3 linked regions of the Methylobacterium mesophilicum SR1.6/6 genome follow. The protein of the gene in region 1 interacts with the protein of each later gene in a pairwise test. Links are inferred from orthologs where the notes say so. Each region holds a gene or a part of one and is shown on either strand. Other genes may lie near its edges.

The links. Proteins that work in one complex are often made in the same cells at the same time.
Region 2: the proteins of rplL (region 1) and dnaE interact in binary tests that used the Escherichia coli proteins (3 or more experiments, as listed by UniProt). The link is inferred for Methylobacterium mesophilicum SR1.6/6 from one-to-one orthologs.
Region 3: the proteins of rplL (region 1) and parC interact in binary tests that used the Escherichia coli proteins (3 or more experiments, as listed by UniProt). The link is inferred for Methylobacterium mesophilicum SR1.6/6 from one-to-one orthologs.

The regions. Positions count from the first base shown.
Region 1 is NZ_CP043538.1:5,344,069-5,351,123, reverse strand. What follows is about bases 1-2,826. They hold rplL (50S ribosomal protein L7/L12), read right to left. Parts: upstream 1,691-2,826; coding sequence 1,310-1,690; downstream 1-1,309. Other genes in these bases: MMSR116_RS25295 (B12-binding domain-containing radical SAM protein), read right to left, coding at 2,791-2,826; rplJ (50S ribosomal protein L10), read right to left, coding at 1,739-2,257; rpoB (DNA-directed RNA polymerase subunit beta), read right to left, coding at 1-1,064. Outside these bases: more of MMSR116_RS25295, read right to left, coding at 2,827-4,434; rplA (50S ribosomal protein L1), read right to left, coding at 4,666-5,364; rplK (50S ribosomal protein L11), read right to left, coding at 5,376-5,825; transcription termination/antitermination protein NusG, read right to left, coding at 6,046-6,579; preprotein translocase subunit SecE, read right to left, coding at 6,636-6,932. UniProt on the Escherichia coli protein: The binding site for several of the GTPase factors involved in protein synthesis (IF-2, EF-Tu, EF-G and RF3). Is thus essential for accurate translation.
Region 2 is NZ_CP043538.1:5,018,301-5,023,488, forward strand. What follows is about bases 1-4,105. They hold dnaE (DNA polymerase III subunit alpha), read left to right. Parts: upstream 1-386; coding sequence 387-3,905; downstream 3,906-4,105. Other genes in these bases: MMSR116_RS23780 (hypothetical protein), read right to left, coding at 3,970-4,105. Also shown: more of MMSR116_RS23780, read right to left, coding at 4,106-4,593; MMSR116_RS31465 (hypothetical protein), read left to right, coding at 4,769-4,912; MMSR116_RS23785 (gamma-glutamylcyclotransferase), read right to left, coding at 4,916-5,188. UniProt on the Escherichia coli protein: DNA polymerase III is a complex, multichain enzyme responsible for most of the replicative synthesis in bacteria. This DNA polymerase also exhibits 3' to 5' exonuclease activity. The alpha chain is the DNA polymerase catalytic subunit.
Region 3 is NZ_CP043538.1:5,025,214-5,029,224, reverse strand. What follows is about bases 1,084-4,011. They hold parC (DNA topoisomerase IV subunit A), read right to left. Parts: upstream 3,707-4,011; coding sequence 1,460-3,706; downstream 1,084-1,459. Other genes in these bases: recO (DNA repair protein RecO), read right to left, coding at 3,955-4,011; MMSR116_RS23805 (DNA-3-methyladenine glycosylase family protein), read left to right, coding at 1,084-1,309. Also shown: gltA (citrate synthase), read left to right, coding at 1-359; more of MMSR116_RS23805, read left to right, coding at 440-1,083. UniProt on the Escherichia coli protein: Topoisomerase IV is essential for chromosome segregation; it is the principal protein responsible for decatenating newly replicated chromosomes. It relaxes supercoiled DNA.

The DNA.
Region 1 (7,055 bases):
ATGTAGGGACCGACATTGACGTGGTCGATGTCGAGCACCGGCAGCTCGGCGGTGCCGACATCCTCCAGGCTCTTCAGGAGCTTCTCGGTGATCTCCTCGCCGGCCTCGGCCCAGATCTCGCCGGTCTGGGTGTTGACCAGATCCTCGGCGATGTACTGGCCGACGAGATCCTCGTCGGTCGCCTTGAGGAACTTGGTGCCCTTCTCGGTGATCTGGCGGGCGTTGCGGGCGTTGAGCTTCTTGCCGGCCTCCAAGACGACCTCGCCGGAATCGGCGTCGATTAGGTCGACCGTGGCCTTCATGCCCTTCATGCGCTCGGCGTCGAAGGGCACGCGCCAGTCGGCACCGTCGCGGTCGTAGACGACCTTGTTGTAGAAGGTCGACAGGATTTCCTCACCGTCGAGCCCCAGGGCATAGAGCAGCGACGTCGCCGGCAGCTTGCGCTTCCGGTCGATGCGGACGTGCACGATGTCCTTGGCGTCGAACTCGACGTCGAGCCAGGAGCCCCGGTACGGGATGATGCGGGCGGCGAACAGGAGCTTGCCCGACGAATGGGTCTTGCCCTTGTCGTGGTCGAAGAACACGCCCGGCGAGCGGTGCATCTGCGAGACGATGACGCGCTCGGTGCCGTTGACGATGAAGGTGCCGTTCTCCGTCATCAGGGGCATGTCGCCCATGTAGACGTCCTGCTCCTTGATGTCCTTGACCGACTTGGCCTGGGTGTCGGGATCGACGTCGAACACGATGAGGCGCAGGGTGACCTTCAGCGGGGCCGCGAAGGTGATGCCGCGCTGGCGGCACTCGTCGACGTCGTACTTCGGGGCCTCGAAGGTGTAGCGTACGAACTCGAGCAGCGCCGTGGAGGCGAAGTCGGAGATCGGGAACACCGACTTGAACACGCTCTGCAGCCCCTCGTCGGCGCGCCCGCCCTCGGGCTCGTCGACCATCAGGAACTGGTCGTAGGACGCCTTCTGAACCTCGATGAGGTTCGGCATCTCGGCAACTTCCTTGATCTTGCCGAAGAACTTCCGAATGCGCTTGCGACCGACCAGCGTGTTGGCCATGTGACCTCGCTCCTACCCGCGTGCCTCGCGCCCGGGGAAGCGTTCCCGAAAGGGACCTCCCGCACCGGGCCGTGACGCGCGCCCCGCCGGGCCGCGCCACCGAACCGAATCTCTTGTCGGCCCTTTTCAGGACCATCCGCCGAAGCGGCCTAAAGCCCGCGGGCGCTGCACCCGCGGGCTCCAGTCACGACAGGCTCGCCGGGAGCCTCCGTGGGGTGATGGGCCGGTGCCGGCCCATCGTCGACTTACTTGAGCTCGACCTTGGCGCCGGCCTTCTCGAGCTGGCCCTTGAGCTTCTCGGCCTCGTCCTTGGCAACGCCTTCCTTGATCGGCTTCGGCGCGCCCTCCACGAGGTCCTTGGCCTCCTTGAGGCCGAGGCCGGTGATCGCGCGGACCTCCTTGATAACCTCGATCTTCTTGTCGCCGGCTGAAGCCAGGACAACCGTGAACTCGGTCTGCTCCTCGGCGGCAGCGGCAGCGCCACCACCGGCAGCCGGACCGGCGGCGACGGCGACGGCGGCAGCCGCCGAGACGCCCCACTTCTCCTCGAGCATCTTGGCCAGGTCAGCGGCCTCGAGCACGGTCAGCGAGGACAGGTCGTCGACGAGCTTGGCGAGATCAGCCATGGTGAATTCCTCTCAATATCGGTTCGAACGGATGGATTTTGAAGGGCCTCAGGCGGCCTCGTCCTTCTTGGCATAGGCCCCGAACACGCGGGCGAGCTTGGCCGCCGGCGCGTTGACGACCTGGGCCACCTTCGTCGCGGGAGCCTGGATGAGGCCCACGAGCTTGGCGCGCAGTTCGTCGAGGGACGGGAGCGAGGCGAGCGCCTTCACGCCGTCCGGGTTCAGGGCGGTCTTCCCCATCGCGCCGCCGAGGATCACGAGCTTGTCGTTGGCCTTGGCGAAATCGACCGCGACCTTCGCGGCTGCGACCGGATCGCCGGAATAGGCGAGCAGGGTCGGGCCCTTCAGGAGCGGCTTGATGGAGGCGACGTCCGTGCCATCGAGTGCGATGCCGGCGAGGCTGTTCTTGGCGACCTTCACGGTGGCGCCGGCCTGCTTCATCTGCGAGCGCAGCTTCTGCATGTCGGCGACCGTGAGGCCCTTGTAGTGGGCCACGACGACGACGGCGCTCTGATTGAACACGCCGTTGAGCGTCGAGACGAGATCAGCTTTAGCTGTCCGGTCCACTGGGCTCTCTCCGGTTGGCGAAACCCGGTCTCGGGTCCGCCGGTTGCACATGCCGCCCGGACGTGATCTCGGCCGTAAGACCGGGAACGTCCGAACGACGCTTCGCGGCCCTGTCCCCGCGCGTGCCCCTGGAGGCCGCCTCGGGCGAGTTGGTTCAAACCGACAACCCCTCCGCGGCGCGAGCCGAGGCGGAGCGTTTTCGAATTCGGTCTTCCCCGTCTGTGCAGGCTGGCGGATTAAGCCGGCGAACCGGCACCTGCAGTCTCGGACAGGACATGGCCGGACAAGGCTCCGCGGGGCTCGTCGCCCCTAGGATCCTTCCGGCCAGTGCCACCCGGTTGCCCGGGCGACATTTCGAGCGGAAACCGGCCGATCGGCCGTCTCCTTCCGTGAGGATGAAATGCGTGAGGCGCGGTGTATAGAGCCTAGCAAGCCGCCTGCCAAGGGCCGAAGCGCGACTTTTCCGCCGCAGGCAAGGACTTGCGCGGGAGCCTTGCCCTGACGGCATCGCTCCGCGCGGTCCGGATCCAGAGCTACGCCGCCTCCCGCTCCGGCACCAGCTTCCGCCGTGCCGCCTCCCACCAACTCCGGTCGCGGGCGGCTTTCGCCTCCGCAGCCTTGGCGGCGTAGAAGGAGGCGTTGTGCTCGCCGCGCAGGGCTTCCCGGGTGAAGCGGATCAGGTGGTGGGCCACGAAGCCCATGTTGAACACCGCCTCGATCTGCCCGCGCTTCAGCGCGTAGCCGGCCGCGCTCCAGAACGGCTTGCGGTAGTCGGAAAAGATCCCGACCCGGGTGATGATGTTGAAGCCGAGGATCAGGCCCCGGCGCAGGTTGGTGAAGGTGAGCTTGCCGGCGGTCGGCGTGGTGATGCGATTCGGGTAGGTCACCGCGCACTGGTGCTTGAAGCGCTCGAAGATTTTCTCGGGCTCGTAGGCGTGCGTGATGGCGCGGCGCCAGCTTCCCACCACCAGATCGTGAGGGCGCTTGAACAGCACGTTCGATTCCAGCGCCGCGTCGTGGACGAGACGCCCCTCGCGCTCCAGCCGGTCCCAGAGCGGGGTCTTGGGCAGAGCCTGCAGCAGGTTGATCGTCAGCACGGGGATCGCCGAGCGATCGATGAAATCGATCAGGTTCTGCTCGGACTTGTCGGTGTCGGAATCGAGACCCAGGATGATGCCTGAGGTGACCTCCAGCCCGTAGGAATTGAGGGTCTCGATCGCCTCGTACATCGGCACGGCGGCGTTGTGGGTCTTGTCGATACCCTTGAGGGCGTCCGCCTCCGGGGTCTCGATTCCGACAAACACCGTCATGAAGTTCGCCTGCCGCATCAGCTCGAGGATCTCGGGCTGCTTGGCCATGTTCAGCGTCGCCTCGCAGGCGAACTGAAGCGGGTAGTTGTTCTTCTTCTGCCAAGCCACGAGATGCGGCAGCATCTCGCGCGTCGCCTTGCGGTTGCCGATGAAGTTGTCGTCGACGAAGTAGACCACTGCCGGATGGCCCGGCTGGCTGACGATGGCGTCGAGCTCGGCGCACATCTGCTCGGGGCTCTTCAGACGCGGCTGGCGGCCGTAGAGCTGGGGAATGTCGCAGAACTCGCAGCGATAGGGGCAGCCCGAGGAGAATTGCAGCGAGCCGATCAGGTATCGCTTGAGCGGTGCTTGCTCGTAGGCCGGGGCCGGGAAGTCCGCGAGCGCGAGGCGGTCCTTCGTCTCCAGCACCACCTGCGCAGGCGGGGGAGTCAGGTCGGCATCGAGGCGCGCGACGAGCTGGTCGGTGGCGTCACCGATTTCGCCGATGTGCAGGTAGTCGAAATCGCCGTACTTCTCCGGTGCGCCCGAGACCGAGGGACCGCCCAGCACCGTGACCTTGCCGGCGGCGCGAGCGCGGTCGCGGATGTCGTGGATCTGCGGCTCCTGGATGTGCATGCCGGAGACGAACACCGCGTCCGCCCAGGCGAAGTCGACCGGACCGGCGCGGCGGATATTCTCATCGATGAACCGGCATTCCCAAGCCTCCGGCATATAGGCCGCGATCAGCAGCAGCCCCTGCGGCGGCATGAACGCCTTCACCCCGCCCATCAGCGGGTAGGCATGTGAGAATGTCCCGAAGGACGGTGTGTAGGCGGGAAAGACGCACAGGATGCGTCGCTTGGAGGTGACCGTCAGGGTGCATCGCATGGCGGCCTATTTAGCACAGCCATGCGCGTTGGCGCCCCCCTCGGCGGTTAAGAATGGCGTGAGGGAGCGTGGTGAAGCTGTCGCGGCGATTTCTGTGCTGGGTCCCAGGTCGCATTCCGCCGGCTCGCCAACATGTCGACGTCGGAAATTCGCTCCACCCTCGCCCCCGCAAAGCAAAACGCCCGGCCGTTTCCGGCCGGGCGCTCCGCAGCGTGGAGGCTTCGCCTTAGCTCAGGCGGTCAGAACCGTGCTCGGCTCGACCTTCACGCCCGGGCCCATCGTCGAGGTGACGGCGATGCGCTGGACGTAGGTGCCTTTGGCGCCCGCGGGCTTGGCCTTGGCGACCGCGTCCGCAAACGCTTTGATGTTCTCGACGAGCTTGTCGGCGTCGAACGAGACCTTGCCGACGCCGGCATGGACGATGCCGGCCTTCTCGACGCGGAACTCCACCGAGCCGCCCTTGGCGCCGGCCACCGCACCCTTCACGTCCATGGTGACGGTACCGACCTTCGGGTTCGGCATCAGGCCGCGCGGGCCCAGCACCTTACCGAGACGGCCGACCAGCGGCATCATGTCGGGGGTCGCAATGCAGCGGTCGAACTCGATCTTGCCGCCCTGCACGATCTCCAGGAGATCTTCGGCGCCGACGATGTCGGCACCCGCTGCCTTGGCGTCGTCCGCCTTGGCGCCGCGGGCGAAGACCGCGACCCGCACCGTCCGGCCGGAGCCGTTCGGCAGGTTGCAGACGCCGCGGACCATCTGGTCGGCGTGACGGGGATCGACGCCGAGGTTCATCGAGACCTCGACGGTCTCGTCGAACTTCGCGGTCGCCCGCTCCTTCACCAGCTTGATCGCCTCGTCGAGGGGATAAAGCTTGGTAACCTCGATGCCCTCGCGGGCGGCGCGGATGCGCTTGCCTTCCTTAGCCATGCTGCCCTCCCTTACGCGACGACTTCGAGGCCCATGGCCCGCGCGGAGCCACGGATCATCGCGACGGCCGACTCGACCGTGTCGCAGTTGAGGTCAGGCATCTTCTTCTCGGCGATCTCGCGGAGCTGCGCCTCGGTGATCTTGCCGACGGTCGGGCCCTTGCCCGGTGTCTTGGAGCCGGAGGCCGGCTTCTTGCCGAGCTTCAGGCCGACGGCCTTCTTCAGGAAGAAGGTGACCGGAGGCTGCTTCATCTCGAAGGTGAAGGAGCGGTCCTGATACGCGGTGATGATCACCGGGATCGGGGTGCCCTTCTCCATCTGCGCGGTCTTCGCGTTGAAGGCCTTGCAGAATTCCATGATGTTGAGGCCGCGCTGACCGAGCGCGGGACCGATCGGCGGCGACGGGTTCGCCGCGCCGGCCGGGACCTGAAGCTTCACGTAGCCCGTGATCTTCTTCGCCATGGGACTGCTCCCAATGAGGATCCGCCCCCGTGCGGCCTGAAGCGCGGCGGGTCGGACGGTTGCAGGTCGCGGTGCGAGCCGTTGATCCCGGAGGCGAGGCCGGGCGGGTCTCCCGCGGGGGTTTGGCGAATAGGGAGTAGCGAATAGCGAATAGGGCGGTCAGCCCGGCGGGGCGCCTGTACCCGTACTCGCTATTCGCTACTCCCTATTCGCTCTACGATCAGGCCTTCTCGACCTGGGCGTATTCCAGTTCCACCGGTGTGGCACGGCCGAAGATCGACACGGCCACCTTCAGGCGGGAACGGGCCTCGTCGATCTCCTCGACGGTGCCGTTGAAGCTGGCGAACGGACCGTCCGAGACCCGGACGGTCTCGCCGATCTCGAAGGAGATCGAGGGCTTGGGCCGGTCGACGCCCTCGGCGACCTGGCCCTTGATCCGCTCGGCCTCGGCGTCGGGAATCGGCACCGGCTTCGACTTGTCGGCCCCGAGGAAGCCCGTGACCTTCGGGGTGTTCTTGATGAGGTGGTAGACCTCGTCGGTGAGATCGCACTTCACCAGCACGTAGCCGGGGAAGAACTTGCGCTCGGCATCGACCTTCCGGCCGCGGCGCACCTCCACGACCTTCTCGGTCGGGACCATCACCTCGTCGAACAGCTCGGTCAGCCCGCGCTGGGCCGCCTGGTCCTTGATGGACTGGGCGACCTTGTTCTCGAAGTTCGAGTAGGCGTGGACGATATACCAGCGCTTCGACACGGTTCCGTTCAACTCCGACAAGTCCGCGAGGTCTCCCTCGTCCGATTGGGCCGCCCTCAGACGCCCAGGATCAGGCCGACCACGAAGCGCAGGGCCTGGTCCACCACCGTGAAGAACACGCTCGCGGCCACGACCATCACGAAGACCATGATCGTCGTAATGGTGGTCTCGCGGCGGGTCGGCCACGTGACCTTGCGGGCCTCGTCGCGAACCTGCGCGAAGAACTCGCCCGGCGTGGCCCGCTTCTGCGGCGTCCGGGTCGGCGTCGCCGGCCGGGCCGGCGGCGGATTCGCGGGTCCGCGGGCTGCGCCGCGCACCAGGTCCACCTTCTTGGTCGCTTCGTTCGATGCCATGGCGCCAGTGTCTGTGCGTGTTCGGCCCCGAGGCAGAGACCGCATCCGGGAATGCGAATGTCGGCGCCGAGGACCCGGATGGGCCCGCACCGACGGTCGCTTCAGATCTCGGATTGCGCCCGC
Region 2 (5,188 bases), 330 kb from region 1 along the record:
ACCCCGCGTCGCCAACGCCGCCTAGCATTAGAACAAAACATGAACATAATGAGCCATGCACAGAGGAGGCACGGCGATGATGAAACGGATGATCCTGACCGGGATGGCCGAGTTCATGGCGTTCGGAATGCTGTTTGCCGCGGTGGGCGCCTGGGCGGTAGCCTTGGCACCGGTTCGTTAGCCGGTTTTGACGGAAGCCCCTCCGGTTCCGGCCCGATGGGACTTATGCACAGGCGATCGGCCATTCGGCGCCGATTGTCCACAGGGACAGCCCGAACTGGTGCCCCCGGAGCACGGCCGGTGGATATCGTCCCGGAAGGCCCCGCCGCACGTCGACTTGAGCCGGCCGAGCGGGGATGCTGCACGACCCCTGAACAAGGTCGGCCATGCCACGCCAGCTCAAGGAGGTCGGATTCGTCCACCTCCATGTCCACTCGTCCTATTCCCTGCTCGAAGGTGCGCTGAAGGTCGGCTCCCTGATCAAGGCCGCGGTCGCCGACCGGCAGCCGGCGCTCGCGCTCACCGACACCAACAACCTGTTCGGCGCCCTGGAATTCTCCGAGAAGGCGGCGGGCGAAGGCGTGCAGCCGATCGCCGGCGTGCAACTCTCGGTGGCGTTCGAGGCCGCCGATCCGCACCAGCGGCAGGCACCGACCAGCCACGGCATCGTCCTGCTCGCCCAGGACGATGCCGGCTACGCCAACCTGCTGCGGCTGGCGAGCCGGGCCTATTTCGACACCGCCCTCGGCGAGGCTCCGCGCCTCGACGCCGCGGCGCTCGCCGGATGCTCGGACGGGCTGATCGCGCTCACGGGCGGCCTGGCCGGCCCCCTCGATGCTGCGTTCCGGGCCGGCCGGCCCGAGCTGGCCCTCGCCCGCCTGAAGCGCCTCAAGGAGGCCTTCGGCGAGGACCGGCTCTACGTCGAGCTGCAGCGCCACGGCCTGCCCGAGGAGGGGCGGATCGAGACCGCGCTCCTCGACCTCGCCGGCCGGCACGGCCTCGGGATCGTGGCGACGAACGAGCCCTTCTTCGCCAAGCCGGACGATTACGACGCCCACGACGCGCTGCTCGCCATCGCGGAGGGCCGACTCGTCTCGGACGAGCGCCGCCGCCGGCTCACGGCGAGCCATGCCTTCAAGACCCGGGCCGAGATGGCCGAGCTGTTCCGCGACCTGCCGGACGCGCTCCAGGCCACCGTCGAGATCGCCATGCGCTGCGCCGTGCGGGCGCGGACCCGCAAGCCGATCCTGCCGAATTTCGGCGCCGTGGCGGCGGGCGAGACGCCGCCCATGGCGGACGCGCTGGCGGAGGCGTCGGAGGCCGGTGCGCAGGCGGTCTCGGCCGACGAGCCGACCGAGCTGCGTCGCCAGGCCGAGGCCGGGCTGGAGCTGCGCCTGAAGCAGCACGGCACGGCGCCGGGCTTCTCGGAAGACGACTACCGCAAGCGCCTCGCCTTCGAACTCGACGTCATCGTGTCGATGAAGTTCCCGGGCTACTTCCTGATCGTCTCGGACTTCATCAAGTGGGCCAAGGACCACGACATCCCGGTGGGTCCGGGCCGCGGCTCGGGCGCGGGCTCGCTGGTGGCGTGGTCGCTGCTGATCACCGACCTCGACCCGCTGCGCTTCGGCCTGCTGTTCGAGCGCTTCCTCAACCCCGAGCGCGTCTCGATGCCGGATTTCGACATCGACTTCTGCGTCGAGGGCCGCGAGCGGGTGATCCGCTACGTGCAGCAGCGCTACGGCGAGGGGCAGGTCGGGCAGATCATCACCTTCGGCACGCTGCTCGCCCGCGGCGTGCTGCGCGACGTCGGCCGCGTGCTGGAGATGCCCTACGGGCAGGTCGACAAGCTGACCAAGCTCGTCCCGCAGAACCCCGCCAACCCCGTGACGCTCGCCCAGGCGATCGAGGGCGAGCCGAAGCTCCAGCAGGCCATGGAGGAGGAGCCGATCGTCGGCCGGCTCATTGACATCTCCAAGAAGCTGGAGGGCCTGCACCGCCACGCCTCGACCCACGCGGCCGGCGTGGTGATCGGCGACCGGCCGCTCGAGGAGCTGGTCCCGCTCTACCGGGACCCGAAGACCGGCATGCGGGTGACCCAGTTCAACATGAAGTGGGTCGAGCAGGCGGGCCTGGTGAAGTTCGACTTCCTGGGCCTCAAGACCCTGACGATGCTCCGGTGCTGCACGGACCTGCTGAAGCAGCGCGGCATCGAGATCGACCTCGCCTCCCTGCCCCTCGACGACGCGAAGACCTACGGGCCGATGGGCCGGGGCGAGACGGTCGGCGTGTTCCAGGTGGAATCGGCCGGCATGCGCAAGGCGCTCTGCGAGATGCAGGCCGACCGGCTGGAGGACATCATCGCCCTGGTGGCGCTCTACCGGCCGGGCCCGATGGCCAACATCCCGGTCTATTGCGAGCGCAAGCTCGGCCGCGACGCCGGCAACGAGGCGTCTTGGTATCCGGATCCGAAGCTGGAGCCGATGCTGAAGGAGACCTTCGGCATCATCGTCTACCAGGAACAGGTGATGGAGATCGCGAAGGTCCTAGCGGGCTACTCGCTGGGCGAGGCCGATATGCTCCGGCGCGCCATGGGCAAGAAGATCCGCGCCGAGATGGACGCGCAGCGCGACCGGTTCCTCAAGGGCTGCACCGAGCGCGGGCTGACCAAGGCCAAGGCCAACGAGATCTTCGACCTGCTCGCCAAGTTCGCCGATTACGGCTTCAACAAGAGCCACGCGGCGGCCTACGCGCTGCTCACCTACCAGACCGCCTACCTGAAGGCGAACTACCCGGTCGAGTTCCTGGCGGCCGCCATGACCCTCGACATCGACAACACCGACAAGCTCGCCGAATTCCGCCAGGACGCGCAGCGCCTGAAGATCGTGGTCGAGCCGCCCTCGATCAACACCTCGGGCGAAGTGTTCGCGGTGCGCGACGGCAAGATCTTCTACGCGCTCGCGGCCATCAAGGGCGTCGGCCGCGAGGCCGTGCGCGCGCTGGTGGAGGCCCGCGGCGACCGGCCGTTCAAGGATCTCGCCTGCCTCGCCCGCCGGCTGAACCCGCGGCTGATCAACAAGCGCACCCTGGAGAGCCTCGTCCAGGCCGGGGCGCTGGACTGCATCGAGCCGGACCGGGCGCGCGCCTTCGCGGCGGTGGAGCCGATGATGAAGCTCGCCGCCAGCGCGGCGGAGGCGGAATCGGCCGGCGTCACCGACATGTTCGGGGGCGTGGTGGCGGACGACGTCTCGCTCCGGATCCCGCCCCACGAGGTCTGGCCGATGGCCGACACGCTCAAGCGTGAATACGCGGCGATCGGCTTCTTCATCTCGGGCCATCCGCTCGACGAGTACGGCGACCTGCTCGACAAGCTGCGGGTGCAGAATTGGACGGATTTCTGCCGCGCGGTCCGGGCCGGGACCTCGAGCGTCGGCCGGGTGGCGGCCTCGGTGCTCGACCGGGCGGAGCGGCGGACCAAGACCGGCAACAAGATGGGCATCGTCACCCTCTCGGACCGGACCGCGCATTTCGAGGCGATCATCTTCTCCGAGGGTCTGGGCCAGTACCGCGACATCCTGGAGCCGGGCCGCCCGCTGGTGCTCCAGCTCCAGGCGAACCTGGAGGGCGAGGACGTGCGCGCCCGCATCCTGACGGCGGAGCCCCTCGACCAGGCGGTGGCCCGCCACCAGAAGGGCATCCGCATCCATCTGAGCGATCCGCGCGGGGTCGCGCCGGTGCAGCAGCGGCTGTCGATGCGGGGTGAGAGCGAGGTCTCGCTGATCCTCAAGCTCGACGGCGGCGAGCGCGAGGTGGAGATCCGGCTGCCCGGAAAATTCCAGGCGAGCCCGGCGCTCGCCGGACAGCTCCGGACCGTGCCGGGGGTGGTGCAGGTGGAGGTGAGCTAGCGGACCGCTGCTGAGGCCGCGCCCTCCTCGCGTGCGGAGCGAAGCCGCACGGAGCAGGGTTCGCTCAGAACGGCGCCGCGAGACATCCGCCGAGCGCGCCCTTCAGCGCCGCGGAATCGCCCTCGGACGGGGTGAAGGTCGCCGTCAGGGCCGGGTCGCCGGCGCGCGGGCTCGCCTGCGTCCAGGTCAGCTTGGTCCCGGGCTCGGTGAGCGCCAGCGCGACCCCGCGCAGGGGATCCTCGCCGCGGCGGGCCCCCGTCACCGTCAGGGTGAAGCCCGCATCGGGTCCGGTCGCCGCGCCCCGGACGGGCATGCGCACGGAGCGCACGCTTCCGGCGCTCGAGACCAGGATCCCGGTGAGCGGCGTCTCGCCGCCGGAGCCTTCGAGCCCGGTGACGTCGAAGCGCGGCGCCAGCTCGGCGAAGCGCGGCACGACCAGGGCCGCCGACAGGCCGGTCCCGGCCGGGTCGCAGGCGACGCGCAGGGTCGCCGGGCGCCGGTCCGTGCCGAGCGCCGCCGTTCCGGAGAGGTCGGCGGTGCCGCCGGGAGCCCGGGCGGCGCCGGCCAGCAGCGGCGTTTGTCCGGTGAGGATGTCGGACAGCCTTTCGCCGCGGCTGAGCGGCCCCGCCAGGAGGGCCGCGGCGGCGATGATCACGACCGCCAGGGCCACGCCGATCCGAAGCCGCATTCCATCCTCCACCTGGGGACATACCGGGCCGGCGGCATAGACGATCGCGGCCGGGCCGCAACCCTCCGTTCACCATGAACGCGGGAACTGCGCCGCGATAGCGCCTGCGTGCATTGCAGCAACTCCGTAAAAACCGATCGGTCCTATGCACGCTCGCTCAAGCCTGAGCGTCGCCATGCGCACGAAGATCCTGCTCGCCCTTACCCTGATGGTCTATCTCATGACCGGCCGCGCACCCGGCATCCGGGAGCCGCGCAACCCGGATGCGGAGCATGCGGGCGGGCGCGTCGCCGTCGTGATGAAGCGCGCCTGGGCCTGAGGCTCACGCCGCCGGCGCGCCGGTCCTGAGCCGCTCGGCCACCAGGGCCTGGAGGTTCCAGAGGTGCCGGTCGCGGATGCCGAGGCGCTCGCAGGCCTCCACGGTCCGGAACAGGTACTCGGCGCTCGGTCCCTTGTGCCCGCAGGCGGCGGCGATCTTGTCGGCGATCTCGCCATCGGAGAGGCGCCCGGCGTAGCGGTCGCTGGCGCGGTTGGCCAGGAAGGTCAGGGCCGGGACGGTCCCGGCCTCGGTGGCGACCGGCAGCCAGCGGGCGAC
Region 3 (4,011 bases), 320 kb from region 1 along the record:
ACGACCCCCGCGCCCGGATCATGCAGAGCACCACCCATCAGGTGCTCAAGGAGCTCGGCAAGACCGACGATCCGCTGCTCCACGTCGCCATGGAGCTGGAGCAGATCGCCCTCAAGGACGAGTACTTCATCGAGAAGAAGCTCTACCCGAACATCGATTTCTACTCGGGCATCACCCTCAAGGCGATGGGCTTCCCCACCGACATGTTCACGGTGCTGTTCGCGGTGGCGCGCACGGTGGGCTGGATCGCCCAGTGGGCCGAGATGATCGAGGACCCGTCGCAGAAGATCGGCCGCCCGCGCCAGCTCTACGTCGGCCCGGCCCAGCGCGACTACGTGCCGGTGGACGCGCGCGGCTGAGGCGGCCCCTGTCCCGGATCAAGTTCAGCGGGGCGGCCGAGAGGCCGCCCTTCGCGTTTGCGGAGGCGGTCGCGCTCCGCCTGCCCTACCACCCGCCCTACGATTGGGCTGCGATCCGCGCCTTCCTGGCCAAGCGGGCGATCCCCGGCGTCGAGGCGGTCGAGACCGGCGGCTTGGCCTATGCGCGCACAGTGAGCCTGGCAGGGCGCCACGGCATCCTGACGGTGCAGCCCGGGGACGAAAGCCTGCATGTCGGGCTCCACGGCATCGACTCGGGTGAGGGTCCGGCCGTTGCCGCGCGCCTGCGCCGCCTGTTCGACTGCGACGCCGACCCGGCCGCCATCGCGGCTTGCCTCGCCCGGGATCCTGTCATGGCCCCGCTCGTGGCGGCGCGGCCGGGCTTGCGGCTGCCGGGGGCGTGGGACCCGTTCGAGACCGGGTGCCGGGCGATCCTCGGCCAGCAGGTCTCGGTGGCGGCCGCGATCGGGCTCGCCGGGAAGCTCGTGGCGGCGTTCGGGACGCCGCTGGCGAAGCCGATGGGCGGGCTAGCCCACGTCTTCCCCACGCCGGCGGATCTGGTCGAGGCGGATGTCGCTCTGGCGCTGAACATGCCCCGCGCCCGCGGCGCGGCGATCCGGGCGCTGGCGACGGCCGCGCTCGCCGACCCGGATCTGTTCGCCCCGGCCGAATCCCTGGAGGCAGCGGTTCTGCGCTTCACGGCGATCCGCGGAATCGGGCCGTGGACGGCGCAGTACATCGCCATGCGGGCGCTCAAGCTGCCGGACGCCCTGCCGGTGGGCGATGTCGGGCTATTGCGGGCGCTGGAGACCGGCACCGGGCGTCCGAGTCCGGCGGCGCTCCTGGCGCGGGCCGAGGCGTGGCGGCCGTATCGATCTTACGCGGCGCAGCACCTCTGGGCTGCGGATGAGGCGGCCGTGAAGGGGCGGTGATCGCCGTCCATGACGTCAGCGGATCGTCCTTGCGGGCGCAGCGAAGCAGGGCTCCAGGAATCGCGCGCCTTCTGTGGAGCCCTCCTTCGAGGCCTCCGCTGCGCTCCGGCACCTCAGGATGAAGGGGGCGGGTTGGGGGCCGTTCTGCTCTCACCGCCCGAACCGCTCGAACTTCGGGAAGCTGCGCGCCATCATCAGCCCGACCTCGGCGCGGTGGCCGAGCCACTTCTCCAGCACCGACACGTTGGCGAGCCGGCCCTCAGTCGAGCCGTCCTGCCAGGGCAGGCCGTCGGCCAGCTTGAACACGTGCGCGTCGAGGAGCCTGCCGCTGCGGCAGCGCTGCAGGCGCACGCCCTTGCCGCGGGCGAGTTCGGCCACCTCGGAGATCGGGAAGATCAAGAGCAGCTTCTCGGTGTTCACCACCGCGACGTGGTCGCCGTCGGCCGGCACCAGCACGGCCGCGGTGGCGTCGCCGTCGAGGCCGAGCACGCTCTTGCCCTTGCGGGTGTTGGCCACCAGCGCGTCGGCGGGCGCCACGAAGCCGCGCCCGTCCGAGCCCGCGATCAGCAGCTTGGTCTCCGGCCGGTAGGGCAGAGCCGCCACGATCTCGGTGCCGTCGTCGAGGTCGGCCATCAGGCGCACCGGGTCGCCGAAGCCGCGGCCGCCCGGCAGCTTCGAGGCCTCCAGCGTGAAGACCTTGCCGTTGGTGGCGAGCAGCAGGATCTTCTGCGTGGTCTCGGTCGGGAAGGCGATCTTCAGGGTGTCGTCGCCCTTGAACGCCACGCCCGAGAGGTCCGCGACGTGACCTTTCAGCGCCCGGATCCAGCCCTTGGTGGAGACGATCACGGTGATCGGCTCGCGCTCGACCAGGGCCGCCGTGAAGTCGATGCCGCCGACATCCGGCGGGCTCGCCAGCGTCGTGCGGCGCCGGCCCAGCTTCGTCTCGGGCCCGAAGGTCTTCTTCACGGCGCGGATCTGCGCCTGGATCGCCTTCCACTGCGCCGGCTCGGAGGCGAGCAGCGCGTCGATCTCGGCCTTCTCGGCGGTGAGCGCCTCGAACTCGCGCTTCAGCTCTATCTCCTCCAGCTTGCGCAGGGAGCGCAGCCGGGTGTCGAGGATCGCGTTGGCCTGGAGCTCGGTGAGTTCGAACCGGGCCATGAGGGCGGCCTTCGGCTCGTCCTCCTCGCGGATGATGCGGATCACCTCGTCGAGGTCGAGATAGACGATGAGCAGGCCGCCCAGGATCTCCAGGCGGCGGTCGATCTGGCCGAGGCGGTAGCGCGAGCGGCGCTGCAGCACCACGCGGCGGTGGTCGACCCACTCGCGCAGGCACTCGGCGAGCCCGATCACCTTCGGCACGAGGCCGCCGACCAGGACGTTGAGGTTGAGCGGGATCCGCGCCTCCAGCTCGGTCAGCCGGAACAGCGATTCCATCAGGATCACCGGATCCACCGTGCGCGAGCGCGGCTCCAGCACGACGCGCACGTCCTCGGCCGATTCGTCGCGCACGTCGGCGAGGAGCGGCAGCTTCTTCTCCTGAAGCAGCTCGGCCATCTTCTCGATCAGCCGGCCCTTCGGGATGCCGTAGGGGATCTCGGTGACGACGATGTTCCAGGTGCCGCGGCCGAGATCCTCCTTGGCCCAGCGGGCGCGGACCCGGAACGCGCCGCGGCCGGTCCGGTAGGCCTCGGCGATCGCTTCGGCCGAATCGACCAGGATGCCGCCGGTGGGGAAATCCGGCCCCTGGACGAACCTGGCGAGCTGCCCCGAGGTCGCCTCGGGGTGGTTGATCAGGTAGAGCGCGGCGTCGCACAGCTCGGCGGCGTTGTGCGGCGGGATCGAGGTCGCCATGCCGACCGCGATGCCCTGGCTGCCGTTGGCGAGCAGGTTCGGGAAGGCCGCCGGCAGCACCACCGGCTCCTCCTTCTCGCCGTTGTAGGACGGGCGGAAGTCGACCGTGTCCTCGTCGATCCCGTCGAGGAGCAGGCGCGCGACCTCGGTGAGCCGCGCCTCGGTGTAGCGGTAGGCGGCAGGCCCGTCGCCGTCGATGTTGCCGAAATTGCCCTGGCCGTCGACCAGCGGGTAGCGCTGGGCGAAGTCCTGCGAGAGCCGCACCAGCGCGTCGTAGATCGCCTGGTCGCCGTGGGGGTGGAAGTCGCCCATCACGTCGCCGACGATCTTGGCGCACTTCTTGTGCGCGGTGGTCGGGTCGAGCCGGAGCAGCCGCATCCCGTACAGGATGCGCCGGTGCACGGGCTTCAGCCCGTCGCGGGCATCCGGCAGGGCCCGGTGCATGATCGTGGAGAGCGCGTAGGCGAGGTAGCGCTCCTCCAGCGCGGATTTCAGCTCGACGCTCTCGATCCCGTCGCCGGACGGCGGCTCGAAGGGCTGGCCCATGACGGCTCCTGTCTCAGGGCGGGGCCGCCGGAAGGCAGCGCCGCCGCGTGCAGCAATCCGTCCTTCCGGGGCGCCGAAGGCGAGCCCGGAATCCAGATCCGCCCGACAGGCCGGGGGAGACGGACCCGTCCTGCCGGCAGCGCGATTCTGGATTCCGGGCTCCGCTCCGCGGCCCCGGAAGGACGGGTTTGTTCGTTCCGGGTCGAGCGGCGCTCAAGCCCGGACGGGTTTGGAACAGAACACGAACATTACCCGGCCTCGCGGCCGAGCGCAACGAATCGCGCCCGCTCCTCCGGCGGCCCGAG